DNA from 3 places in the Agrobacterium sp. GW821-FHT14E08 genome. Region 1 is predicted to be linked to each of the others. Evidence: riboswitches for the same ligand, from Rfam matches in the RefSeq annotation. Region 1 holds a riboswitch; each other region holds the start of a gene.

Region 1 (4,325 bases):
TTATGCCCCGCCGCCGGGCGAGAATGGCAAGCTGTTCAACACCGTAACGCCAGCGCTCCGCGCCACCCAGAATCCGGATAAGAATGACGCTGGCATGTTCCGCCGTCTTTTCGATCCAAAGATCGACCGACATCGGATGGCGAAGCTCGGAGAGGTTCGCGGCGGATAGCGACGGAAGGCCAGGCTCGGCTTGCCGCCACACCTGTTCCAGCCCGGCAAGATCACTCGTTGAAAAAGACATGACCACCACATCCGAACGGGGCTGGTTGAGATCAACCGGCTCGATCAGATCGTCCAGAGACGAGGATGTGGTGGCGAGAATATGCATGGGTCAGGCGGCCAGCATCTGTTCGATCTTTTCGCGGTTGATGCCCTTTTCGCCGATGACGACGAGGCGGCTGCGGCGCTCCTCGCCCGCGGCCCAAGGCCGGTCGTAATAGTGGTTCACGCGGCTGCCGACAGCCTGCACCTGCAGGCGCATCGGCTTTGCGGAAACCTCGATGAAGCCCTTGATGCGCAGGACATTTTCCGCAGCCGCCGTCTCGGCGATACGGGCTGCCAGCGCTTCCGGATCGGTCACGGCCGGCAGATCGATGACGAAGCTGTCGAAATCGTCATGCTCGTGGTCAAGTTCACCATCGTGATGGGTACGGCGATTTTCGATATCCTCTTCCACAGCAAGACCAAGACCGATCAGCACGGCGGGGTCGATGGCGCCATTCGAAGCGACCACGATCTTTGCGGCCTTCGGCAGATGCTCGAGGATATGCGCCTTGGCCTTGTCGAGGCCGGCAACGTCCAGGAGATCGGCCTTGGTCAGCACGATAAGATCGGCGCAGGCGACCTGATCTTCGAATACCTCTTCAACCGGGTCGTCGTGATCCAGCGCCCCGTCATTGGCCCGCTGGGCGGCAAGGGCTTCCATGTCGTGCGCCACCTGCCCTTCGGCAAGGGCGGCACCATCCACGACGGCCACAACGGCGTCCACCGTCACGCGGCTCTTGATCGCCGGCCATTGGAAAGCCTGCACCAGCGGCTTGGGCAGGGCAAGTCCCGAGGTCTCGATGAGAATGTGCTCCACCTTCGGCTGGCGGCTCAGAATCTGTTCGATGGCGGGCTGGAAATCATCCGCCACGGTGCAGCAGATGCAGCCATTGGCCAGTTCGACGATGTTTTCTTCGGGGCAGCTTTCAATGCCGCAGCCTTTGAGGATTTCACCATCAATGCCGATATCGCCAAATTCGTTGACGATGATCGCCAGCCGCTTGCCGTCGAGTTTTTCGAGAAGGCCGCGCAGTAGCGTTGTTTTGCCGGCCCCCAGAAAGCCGGTGACGATGGTGCAGGGAACGCGGTCCAGAAGGGTGCTCATGATCTCTCCTCGGTAAAATCGAATGGGGGAATGCGCGCCACCATGCCGCGCTTCAATGGTTCGGGGCGGCCGCGCCAGGGCATCAGGCCATCGGGAGCGGCAGCCAACAGCCGTGCGCCGGTCAGCAGGTCTTCCGCGTCACCGGGTGTCAGCCCGCCGAATACATAGGACCAGCCATTGGCGCTGCGCAGCACAGCGCTAAGGCCGCGCTTGCAATTGGCAAGGCAATTGACGGAACGAACGATAGTGCCGGATTCTTTCGCCTTCGCGATGACGGCGTCGGCGAGACGCGAACCGGGGCGTGGTTCGGCATTGGGGTCGGCTTCATCGCGACAGCTTCTGCAAACGAAGACGATCACGCCGGACGCCGTTTCGTCTTGCCTATTCTCGCTCGAGCATGAAGATGTCGCTGAAATATCCAAACCGTATCGTTTCCCGCGCCTAGCAAAAATCTCGGGGTGCGGATGTCGAAAACGGCCTACGCGTCGGCGCAAACCGGATGTTCGATCTAACCGACTGACCGGAGCACCCCGCCCGGCAGACGTTTTTCCTGAAACGGCAGGTCTCCTGGCTCGCGGCTCTACACCCAGACACCGCCTTCCCGAACCATATTGAGGGTCCAGTGGCTTTACGGTGCGGGCTTACCGCTTACAGTTGCGGGGGCAGCCACGGAATGACCTTGTCAGGGTGGAACCGTGTTCCCTCTTAGCTTTTCCCGTTGCCGGGAAAAGACCGTCAGTGCCTTACCCTTAGGCTGAACGGGCGTGGGGGTCAATGCCGCGGCCCTGTCCCTCACGCATTGCCGGGTGCGGCAAATTGAGTATAGTCGCCGCTCCGAATGGCAGGGGCATCCGGTCCCGCGCCGCTGGATGAAAAGGAAAACGCGATGACACGCGACATCAGCGACGGCGAAGCCGAACGTCACCGGCAGAAAATGGTCAACCGCAAGACGGTTCAGGATGCTGAAGTGGCCGGGAAGACCATCGAAAAAGGCCTGCTGATGATCAATACAGGCCCGGGCAAAGGCAAATCCACAGCCGCTTTCGGTCTCGCCTTGCGCATGCTCGGCACCGGGCGCAGGGTCGGTGTGGTGCAATTCATCAAGGGTGCATGGTCAACGGGTGAACAGCAGGCCCTGACGCTCTTCGGCGATAAGGTTGTCTGGCGCACCATGGGTGAGGGCTTCACCTGGGACACGCAGGATCTGAAGCGCGATGTCGCGGCAGCCACGAAGGCCTGGGAGGAAGCCAAGGTCCTGATGGCGGACGAGACCATCGGCCTGCTGATCCTCGATGAGCTGAACATCGCGCTCCGTTACGATTACCTGCCGCTGGAAAACGTCGTTGAAACCCTTTCCAGCCGCAGGCCCGATCTGCATGTCATCGTTACCGGCCGCAACGCCAAGCAACCGCTGATCGACGCCGCCGACATGGTGACTGAAATGACCCTCGTCAAACATCATTTCAAGGCGGGCGTGAAAGCACAGGCGGGGATAGAATTCTAACATGGCTGCACGCGTGCTGATGTTTCAGGGAACCGGCTCCGACGTCGGCAAATCGCTGATGGTCGCCGGCCTCGCCCGCGCCTTCGTCAAGCGAGGCCTGTCCGTCATGCCGTTCAAGCCGCAGAACATGTCGAATAATGCCGCCGTCACCGCCGATGGCGGCGAGATCGGCCGCGCACAGGCGCTGCAGGCGCGTGCAGCGGGTGTTCCGCTCTCCGTTCACATGAACCCGGTGCTGCTGAAGCCGCAGAGTGAAACCGGCGCGCAGGTGGTGGTGCAGGGCAAAATCGTCGGCAACGCCAAAGCGGCCGAATATCAGCACATGAAGGCCGGGCTGATGCCGCGTGTGCTGGAAAGCTTCGAGCTCCTGAAAAATCAGGCGGATCTGGTGCTGGTGGAAGGGGCGGGCAGCGCATCCGAAATCAACCTGCGCGCCAACGACATCGCCAATATGGGTTTCGCTCGCGCCGCTGATGCGCCGGTGATCCTGATCGGAGATATCGACCGGGGCGGGGTCATCGCAAGCCTCATCGGCACAAAAACCGTGGTCGAACCAGACGATGCCACAATGATAAAAGGCTTTATCGTCAACCGCTTTCGCGGCGATCCGGCCCTGTTTTCGGACGGCATGCGGATGATTGCGGAAACGACCGGCTGGGCGTCAATCGGGCTTCTGCCCCATTTTTCCGATGCCGCGAAACTGCCGGCAGAGGATGCTCTTGGACTTTCCGGCCCGGCTGGGCGAAAGCCCGATGCAAAGATCCGCATCGCCGTGCCGATCCTGCCGCATATTTCCAATTTCGATGATCTCGATCCGCTGGACATGGAGCCGGAGGTGGAGTTGATCCGCATACGGCCGGGCGACACCATTCCCGCTGATTGCCATCTGGTCCTGCTCTGCGGCTCGAAATCCACCATTGCCGATCTCGCCGTGCTGAAAGCTGCGGGTCTCGATATCGATATCAAGGCCCATGCCAGACGCGGCGGCTATGTTCTTGGGCTGTGCGGTGGATACCAGATGCTTGGAAAAACTATTTCCGACCCTCACGGCATCGAAGGACCGCCAGCGACGGTGGAAGGGCTTGGCCTGCTGGACGTGACGACGGTTCTGACCGGCGACAAGAGGCTTGTTTCCGTGCAGGGCAGAAGCTTCGACGGAATTAACTTATCCGGCTATGAAATGCATGTGGGTGAAACAAAAAGCGCAGCGGGCAGCCAGCCATTTTCGACCATAGATGGCCGTGCCGACGGTATCATATCGCCCGATGGCGGCATCTTCGGCACCTACATACACGGCCTGTTCGCGGATGACCGCCAGCGCGGCGCATGGCTTGAACGGCTTGGCGGACACAGCACGAAACTGAACTACGAAGCGCAGGTGGACGACGTTCTCGACCGTCTGGCAGCGCATATGGAACAGCACCTCGATCTCGACAGACTGCTTTCTATAGC
Region 2 (4,325 bases), on a different contig from region 1:
GGTGGGGAACGCCACGGCAGCCCGCTTCCTCGTCATAGGAAAAGGCGATGTGCATGGGCCGTTTCAACGCCAGACGCGAAAATGCCGGTGCGGCAGCGAGAACCGTGGCCAGAAAGCCCTTCATATCGGTGCTGCCGCGTCCGTGAAGACGGTCGCCTTCGGTTCTCAGCGTAAAGGGGTCGGAAGACCATTCAGGTTCTGCCGCAGGGACGACGTCCATATGGCCGGACAGGATGTAGCCGGCGACATCGGCCGGGCCGAAGGTGGCGAACAGATTGGCCCGGTCACCCTCCGGTCCCGGAAGCAGCGATACTTTCGCGCCGTGGCTCTCCAGATAATCTGCGATCCATCCGGCAATGTCGCCATTGGCGGTTCCGACCACCGACGGGAAGCCGACAAGACGCTCAAGGATTTCGATTGCGTTCATGGCCGTCTCCGCTGGCCGGCCGCTTGCGCTTGACCGGATTGTCATCGCAAAAGCTTAAAATGGTCTGCGGCGTTTATCTGCTGAAATGCGGGTGATTTCGGTAGATTGTTGTGTCCTTCCAGTGCTTTCAAAAAATTCCTGCTGGTGTGGCTGGTTATCTTCGGATGTCGTGGACCGGGCTGTGGGGCCGGAGGTTCCGTATCGGAGGGGATGAGGGCCGCTTGTCATGGACCTGCTCAAAGTCGATAGTTTCGAGTTGCGGACGGTAGATATTGCCGATGTGGATGCCGATCATCTGCATGCGCTCTCCATGGCTGTCGGGTGGCGATATCACGCTAATGAATGGTGTTTTCTGCGCCAGTGCGGCGTTGGCCTTGCGGCGCTGGACGAGATCGACCGTGTTGTCGCAACCGCCATGCTGTTTCCCTATGATCAGGGCTTTGCGACGCTCGGCATGGTCATTGTGTCTCCACGCTTGCAGGGGCAGGGCGTTGCGCCGTGGCTGGTGCGGCAACTGATCGGAAAGTTTCCCGCCATCTCCCTTCGGCTGAACGCCACGGATGTGTCGCGGCGGCTGTTTTCCAGACTTGGTTTTGCCGGCGATACGGAAAAAGTGCATCTTTTTCGCGGAAAGGCACGGTGCCTTGCCGAGACGCCGCCATCTGGCAAAAAACGAAGGATAGAGTCGCTATCGGAAGAACATCTGCCGGAGGTGGCGGCGATAGACCGGGCGGCCTTCGGTGTTTCCCGCCATGGCGTCTTGCAGCGACTTCTGCGTGAGAATACGGGCTATGGTCTGTTCGAGGCGGATCGTCTCATCGCTTTTGCGCTGCGCCGTGCGGCGGGGCGGGGTCACATCGTTGGCCCGGTGGTCGCGAGTGAAGAGACGGATGCCATAGCTCTTGTGAGACGGCATTTTGCCGATCTGGAGGATCAGCTGGTGCGCCTCGATAATAGTTGTAGCGGTGGCCCCTTCACCGATTTTCTAACGCAATCCGGGCTTGTCGTGATCGAGACGCTCACCACCATGTCGAAAAACGTGCCGCAACCGGTGAGCACCGGTGCCGCCAGAGTTTTCGCGCTGGCAGGCCCTTCATTGTGTTGAACGGCGGCGCCGACGCACGCGATGCGCTTCAGGATTTTGTTTGATCCATGTCTTTGCCTCAGGTCCGCCCTCACACTTTCGGCAGACATGCTTTGGCAATTGACGCCCCGCCTCTTGCCCCTTATGTGAGAAAGCGACGGTTCCTGAGGCCGAAAGGCGAAGGGATTAATAGGGAACATGGTGCGGGTGATTATTATGACCCAATGCCGTGGCTGCCCCCGCAACTGTAAGCGGATTGCCGTTCATCCTCGTGACGCTTCGACGCGTCATGCCACTGTGTTCTGCGGAATGCGGGAAGGCAGATGAACGGCGCAAATTCGTGAGCCAGGAGACCTGCCGTCAAAATATGAACCATCGTTACGGGCGGGGAAGCCCGGAGGAGGAGATTGTAATGTTATTTCATAACATTTGGTTTGCGTCCCGTCGTTGTTCTCCGTACAAGACGTTCCGCTGTTGCTGCGCGTTCTAACGCCTGCTGCTCTGGAACAAGCGATTTAATTTCGACTGGAGAACATATGTTGCATTCTAGACGCCTGCCGCCCTATGCCGGCTTTCTGGCCGCTGCCCTTGCGGCTTTGCCCGTTTCCGCCAGGGCTGCCGAAACGGTCTATCCCCTGACGATCAACAGCTGCGGTCAGGAGATCACCTTCAAACAGGCGCCTGCCCGCACCGTATCCGTGGGGCAGAGCACGACCGAGGTTCTTTATCTGCTCGGCGTCGCCGACAGGGTAGTGGGCACGGCGCTGTGGATCGGTCCGGTTCTGAAGGGTTACGAGGAGGCCAATGCCAAGGTGGAGCGGCTGGCCGACAACGATCCGAGTTTTGAGGCCGTGGTCGGCAAGAAGCCGGACCTTGTGACGACGCAGTTCCAGTGGCAGATCGGCCCTGAGGGTGTTGTCGGAACGCCGGCGCAATTCGCCGAGCTCGGTATTCCCGTTTATACATCACCCGCCGATTGCCTGGGCAAGGACAATTCCGGCGGTGGCGATGGCGTGCGCAACACCGTTTTCACCATGGACCTGATCTATCAGGAGGTCCGCGACCTCGCCAAGATATTCAACGTGCAGGAGCGCGGCGAAGACGTCGTTGCTGACCTGAAGAAGCGCGAAGAGGCGGCCCGCGCCAAGATTGCCTCGGTGAATGGCAAGCTTTCCGCCGTCTTCTGGTTCTCCAGCGCCGAACTCGATATCGATCCCTATGTAGCCGGCCGCAAGGGTGCGCCAGGTTACATCATGTCTGCGCTCGGGCTTAAGAATGTCATTGAAAGCGATGAGGAATGGCCAACCGTCGGCTGGGAAACCATCGCCAAGGCCAATCCGACCGTGATCGTCGCCGGCAAGATGGACCGTCGCCGTTTCCCCGCCGACGATGTTGCCGTCAAACACAAGTTCCTCGCGACCGATCCGGTTGCCAGCATCATGCCCGCCGTCAAGGACAAACACGTCTTTGACATGGACGCACAGGCGATGAACCCGACGATCCGCACGATTGAGGGCATCGAAACGCTGGCCGAGGCGATTTCCGCCGCCGGCCTCGCCAAGTGAACGGTTTTTCCGTCCATCTCGGCAGGGCGGGTCTGGCTTTTGCCGCGCTCGCCCTGCTGCTCGTGGCGCTGATGGCTGGTGCGGCCATCGGCGAGACCGCCATTCCCTTCGATGTGGTGGCGAAAACCATCGCAAACCGTGTCTTCCACGCGGGTTATCCGCTGGAGCCGCTGGATGAGGGCATCGTGTGGAGCTACCGTCTCAGCCGCGCCGTCGTCGCCGCCTGTTGCGGTGCTTCGCTGGCGCTCGCCGGTGCGGTGCTGCAATCGCTTTTGCGCAATCCGCTTGCCGATCCCTATATTCTCGGCATTTCCGCAGGCGCCTCCACGGGGGCAGTCGCCGTGGCGCTTCTGGGCTTCGGCGCCGGGTTCCTGACGATGCCGGCGGGCGCCCTGATCGGGGCTTTTGTTGCTTTTTCGCTGGTCAGCCTTCTGGCGGTCAGGGCCGGGCACGGCAACAGCGCCATCATCCTGGCGGGGGTCGCCGGTTCGCAGCTCTTTAATGCCATGACCTCGTTCATTGTCACAAAATCCGCCAATGCCGAACAGGCGCGCGGCATCATGTTCTGGCTTCTGGGCAATCTTTCGGGCGTGCGCTGGCCGGATGTGTGGCTGGCCCTGCCGGTCTGCCTCGCCGGTCTTGCGGTATGCCTCTGGTACGCCCGCGCGCTGGATGCCTTCGCCTTCGGCGGCCAGGCCGCAGCCTCGCTCGGCATCCCCGTGCGCTGGGTCTATGCGGTGCTGATCTCGGTTTCGGCGATCATGACGGCGGTCATGGTGTCGCTGGTCGGTTCCATCGGCTTCGTTGGCCTCGTCATTCCCCATGCGGCGCGCATCTTCGTCGGCGTTCGCCATGGGCTGTTGCTGCCGGTGACGGCGCTGACCGGCGCGATTTTCATGATCGTCGCCGATATTCTCTCCCGTATCGTCATTCCCGGGCAGGTGCTGCCCATCGGGGTCATCACCGCGCTCGTCGGTGCGCCCGCCTTTGCCTTCATCCTTGGGCAGAAAAGGGGTCGGTCATGAGATTGTCCGCCCACGATCTGCATTTCCATGCCGGCAACATCGAAATCGTCCGCGGCGTTTCACTGGATGTTGGTTCCGGCGAGTTCCTCGGCATTATCGGGCCGAACGGCTCGGGTAAAAGCACGCTTCTTTCCATGCTGGCCGGCATCCGTAAACCGCGCAGAGGTCACGTCACGCTTGGCGAGGAGCCGCTTGCCTCATTCGGGCGGCGCGAGCTTGCCCGC
Region 3 (4,325 bases), on a different contig from region 1:
TGTCGCGGCCTATTACCGGCTTTTGAAGGATGCGGATCCCGCCATCCGCGCCGGGGCGGCCTATGAATGGCATCTATGGGAGGCGGGTTCGATTACCGCAGAGACCGTCTCGGCTTTTCCCGAAAAATGGCACGATGAAAACTACAGGCTCGCGCGGGCGCGTCTGTGCGCGCATTATTTCCACCATGCGGCGTGGCTGGAAGACGGCGTGCTTCTCCGCAACGCCGGCGGGCTGGCAGGCATTCCGGGCGTCCTCATTCAGGGCATGCGGGATCTGCAGGGACCACCGGTCACGGTTTACGAGCTTGCCGCGGCGTGGCCGGGAAGCGAACTAATCATGATCGACGGCGCCGGACATTCCACGGCGGATGCGGGGATGGAAGAAGCCATTGTTTCGGCAATCGCGCGATTTGCGAATTGACCCGCTTGACAGATTACGGATTCGGGCGCATTGCATGTCCCATGATCAACGAACGCGCACCCATCTCCTGCTCGTACTTTTGGGCCTACCTTTAAGGGCGGCTCGACAGATCATATTGTCAACAAGCCGCCGTCAGGCGGCTTTGTTGTTTCTCAAGCGTCCTGACGGCACCGATAAGACCAAAGGACCAAAGAAATGACCGAAGATAGCACCCTTACACTGGAAAGACCGCCCGTCGTCATCATTCGTGGCGCACGCAAGACGGATCTGCCCGAACTCAACGAGATGATCACGCTGCTTGCCTCCTACCACGGCGATGCGGCTGCGATCACGCCGGCGAAACTGGAACGCGACCTGTTCGGCCCCCTGCCCTGGGTGCATGGGCTGGTTGCGGAAGCCGATGGCGCGCTGATCGGCTACGCCCTGCTTCTGCCGCTCTACAGGGCGCAGGAAGGTCAGCGCGGACTTGAGCTGCACCATCTCTTCGTGCGTGACGGCCATCGTGGCCATGGCACCGGCCAGCACCTCGTTTCCCGCGCCCGCGATATCGCCAAGCGGCTGGGCTGCGACTATCTTTCCGTCAGCGCCACGACCGGCAATGTGGCGGCGCATCGTTTCTACGAAAACATGGATTTCGCGCCCCGCCCGGTCACCGGCATGCGCTACATGCAGGCCATCGCCTGATTAAAAACCACGGAGACGGCCATGACACGGATCGCCATTGCGCTCGCGCAGGATTTTGCGGACTGGGAACCGGCGCTGCTTGCTGCCGCAGCACGCAGCTATCTCGGCGTCGAGATCGTTTACGCCACGCCCGATGGCCGGCCGGTAACCTCCATGGGCGGGCTGAATGTGACGCCTGACACGTCCTATGACGCGCTCGATCCTGAGAATATCGATGCTCTCATCGTTCCCGGTGGTCTCAGCTGGGAAAAGGGCACGGCTGTCGATCTTGGCGGGCTGGTGCACCGGTTTCGCGACAGGGACCGGCTGGTGGCCGGCATCTGCGCGGCGGCGAGCGCGCTCGGCGGCACGGGCGTTCTGAACGATGTCGCCCATACCGGCAATTCGCTGGCATCCCACAAGGCCTATCCGGCCTATAGCGGTGAAAACCTTTATCGCGACCAGCCGAAAGCGGTCAGCGATGGCGGCATCGTCACCGCCGCCGGCAGCGCGCCGGTCAGTTTCGCTGTGGAAATCCTGAAACACCTCGGCCTCTTTGGTCCGGAAGCCGAGGCGGAACTTCAGGTTTTTGCGGCAGAGCATCGCTGAGGCGCAGCCGTCTCGGTTGTTTGCACTCCCTCTACTCCCCGTAATTCCGGCCTTGAGCCGGAATCCAGCCGACGCGCGTCCGCGCGGCGAAAAGAGTCTTTTCAGCCCAAAGACTTGGGCTGGCTGGATCCCGGCTCAAGGCCGGGATGACGGAGGTGAGAATAGCGAGGATTATCGCCGATCCAGCACCCGGCACACGCGCGCCGCCGGCTCCTCACCCTCCCCGGCAATCGCCCGGCGAATATCGCGGCTGTTCAGATGCAGGCTGCGGCCGGCGGGCAAATTTGCACGTTTTATCTTGGAAAGGGCTGCCCCGACGAAGGCGGCCTCGTGGTCATGGAAAAAGGTGAGAGCCGCCTCGTGTCCGGGGCTCGGTCCGAGAACCGCCTTGAAGGCAAGACGGTGCACGGCGCAGAAAGCGCCGTGACCGGGAACGGCAAAACGCAGCGCATCGAGTTCCTCACTCCATTCCGCTGCGTCCTGCATGGATTTACGCCTGCTGGAAGCGCTTCAGGAAAAACGCGCTCAATGTTCCAAGCAGAGCCCAGAAAACGAAGCTGGTCACGGTGGCGGCGACGATGAACTGACGCTCGAGCGGCAGCGGTGCCAGCGCATGTTCGCCTTCCGGAGGCAAGGGTGCGCCCACCACATGCGGTGCGACGATCAGCACCAGCGCCAATATGATGGCCCAGGGTTCGCGGCGGAAGGCGATCAACGCAATGCCGCCCGCGGTTGCGGCAACCGTCGCAAGCCACCAGATCTGCCGTGCCTCGAGCGCGGCAGCCGGGCTGCCCGGCAGTTCCGGCGGCAGGCCGATCATCGGGGCCAGCATGACGGCGGCAAAACCGGCAACACCCCAGAGAAGGCCTTCACGCCAGCCGCCATTCGTGCCACGCAGCGAAATGAGGCCGGTCAGCACCAGCGCATAACCGATGGCGGTGAGAACATTGGCGGCGACGGTATAGGCGGTGCGCTCGAAGCCGTCGGCCGGAGCCCAGGCTTCATCGTTATGCTCATGGGCAGGAACGGCAGCACCGGGCGCCGCCGCATCATGGCTGTGGGGTGCTTCGCCGGCGCTTTCATAGGTTTCCGCCTGAAGGATGAGCGGCGTCGTGCCGAAAGCCTGCATGGCCGAAACGGCGAAACCGCCGAGAATGCCGACGAGAACGGCGGTAAAGACGATATTGCGAAAAGACGACATGCGGTTTCCCCTCAATGGCAGGGGAAGGCATTGGCATGGCGCGTGTCATGCGCGGCATTGTGAACGGCTTCCACATGGGAAAAGCCGACAAAACCGACAACAAACAGGCCAAGCATGATCGCCGTCAGCGATTGCGCAAAGCTGGTTGTTTTTGCGGAAACGGCTGAATTGGCCGTATTCTGGTTGATGGACATGGTGACCCCTCTTGCGGCGCGACCCCGCGCCTCTGGACGCGGCCGAACAGCAAAGGCCGTCGAGCCGCATACGATACACTTCACCACGGGGATACGAGACTGACACAGGGAGAAGTTGATCCCACCACCCTGACATTCCGCTCTTCCGGACACCCCGCCGGCATGGATATTTCCGTGATGGCAGGTCTCCTGGCTTACGGGTCAAAACCTGAAACGCCTTCCCGGCATCACCCTCTCTGGAAACCCTGGGTTCCCGGCGAGATGGCTTGCCAGTGGCATTTCGTTTCAGGCTCTCCGCTCACAGTTGCGGGGGCAGCCACGAATGAGGATTTCTCCCTATCGTGTTCCCTTTTCACCTTCCGGAATGCCCGGAAGGAACCATCACAGGATTGTTATCCGATGGGCGGGGTCGGGAGTCAATGGCGCTTACCTACCTCTCCTCCGTCATCCTCCGGTCAGGCCCGGGGATGACGGAGGAGAGGTATCAGGCTCTAACGCGACGGGATCGCCTTCAGATAGGCGGCGATGGCATCGCGGTCATCGGCCGTCAGATGCGCCATATTCTGCTGCACCTTGACCATGGAACCGCCGACGCTGTCGAATTCCGGGGTGAAGCCGGTTTCCAGATAGCTGGCAATATCGGCCGCCGCCCAGGCGCCCATGCTTTGCGAACCGGGGGTGATGTCGGGAATACGGCCCTCGCCTTCCGGATTGGGACCGCCGGCCAGCCATTTATCCGTCTGGAATCCGCCGAGCGCATTGCGCGGTGTGTGGCACTCGCCGCAATGGCCAGGCCCTTCCACCAGATATTGGCCGCGCAGCAATTCGGCATTGGCGTTGGCAAGCTCGACGCGGGGCCGCGCCGAGGGGTCGAAATAAAGGAATTTCCAGCCGCCCAGCGCCATGCGCATATTGAAGGGGAACGGCAGGTCGTGATCCGGCGCGTCGTTCTGGCTGGCGGGCAGGACTTTCAGATAACCGTAGAGGTCGTTGATGTCCTTCTGCGTCATGCGGGCATAGGAGGCATAGGGAAAGGACGGGTAGAGATGTTCCCCGTTCTTGCCGACACCGCGCGTCATGGCATCGCCGAATTCGGCCAGCGTCCAGCTGCCGATACCATGTTGCGGATCGGAGGAAATATTGGGCACATGGAAGGTGCCGAAGGGGCTTTTCAGCGCCTGCCCGCCCGAAAGCATCAAAAGCGCATCGCCCTTGGCATCGGGTGCGGCATGGCAAC

Evidence for each region. A riboswitch is a leader RNA that binds a small molecule or an ion and turns the genes downstream of it on or off. The one in region 1 is predicted to bind cobalamin.
Region 2: another riboswitch for cobalamin. It lies ahead of AC1ROR_RS15195 (ABC transporter substrate-binding protein); the one in region 1 lies ahead of AC1ROR_RS18570 (DUF1636 family protein).
Region 3: another riboswitch for cobalamin. It lies ahead of AC1ROR_RS08845 (CbtB domain-containing protein); the one in region 1 lies ahead of AC1ROR_RS18570 (DUF1636 family protein).

What each region holds. Positions count from the first base shown of each region.
Region 1 is NZ_JBXAPJ010000005.1:85,932-90,256, reverse strand. It holds gene cobN (cobaltochelatase subunit CobN) at 1-328, opposite strand, end outside; gene cobW (cobalamin biosynthesis protein CobW) at 332-1,369, opposite strand; gene AC1ROR_RS18570 (DUF1636 family protein) at 1,366-1,791, opposite strand; cobalamin riboswitch at 1,910-2,121, opposite strand; gene cobO (cob(I)yrinic acid a,c-diamide adenosyltransferase) at 2,256-2,873, shown strand; gene AC1ROR_RS18560 (cobyric acid synthase) at 2,875-4,325, shown strand, end outside; gene cbiB (adenosylcobinamide-phosphate synthase CbiB) at 4,319-4,325, opposite strand, start outside.
Region 2 is NZ_JBXAPJ010000003.1:531,180-535,504, forward strand. It holds gene argE (acetylornithine deacetylase) at 1-427, opposite strand, end outside; gene AC1ROR_RS15190 (GNAT family N-acetyltransferase) at 654-1,532, shown strand; cobalamin riboswitch at 1,653-1,887, shown strand; gene AC1ROR_RS15195 (ABC transporter substrate-binding protein) at 2,048-3,076, shown strand; gene AC1ROR_RS15200 (FecCD family ABC transporter permease) at 3,073-4,101, shown strand; gene AC1ROR_RS15205 (ABC transporter ATP-binding protein) at 4,098-4,325, shown strand, end outside.
Region 3 is NZ_JBXAPJ010000002.1:13,524-17,848, forward strand. It holds gene pip (prolyl aminopeptidase) at 1-421, shown strand, start outside; gene AC1ROR_RS08825 (GNAT family N-acetyltransferase) at 617-1,105, shown strand; gene AC1ROR_RS08830 (type 1 glutamine amidotransferase family protein) at 1,127-1,693, shown strand; gene AC1ROR_RS08835 (hypothetical protein) at 1,865-2,179, opposite strand; gene AC1ROR_RS08840 (CbtA family protein) at 2,184-2,894, opposite strand; gene AC1ROR_RS08845 (CbtB domain-containing protein) at 2,906-3,088, opposite strand; cobalamin riboswitch at 3,251-3,486, opposite strand; gene AC1ROR_RS08850 (c-type cytochrome) at 3,580-4,325, opposite strand, start outside.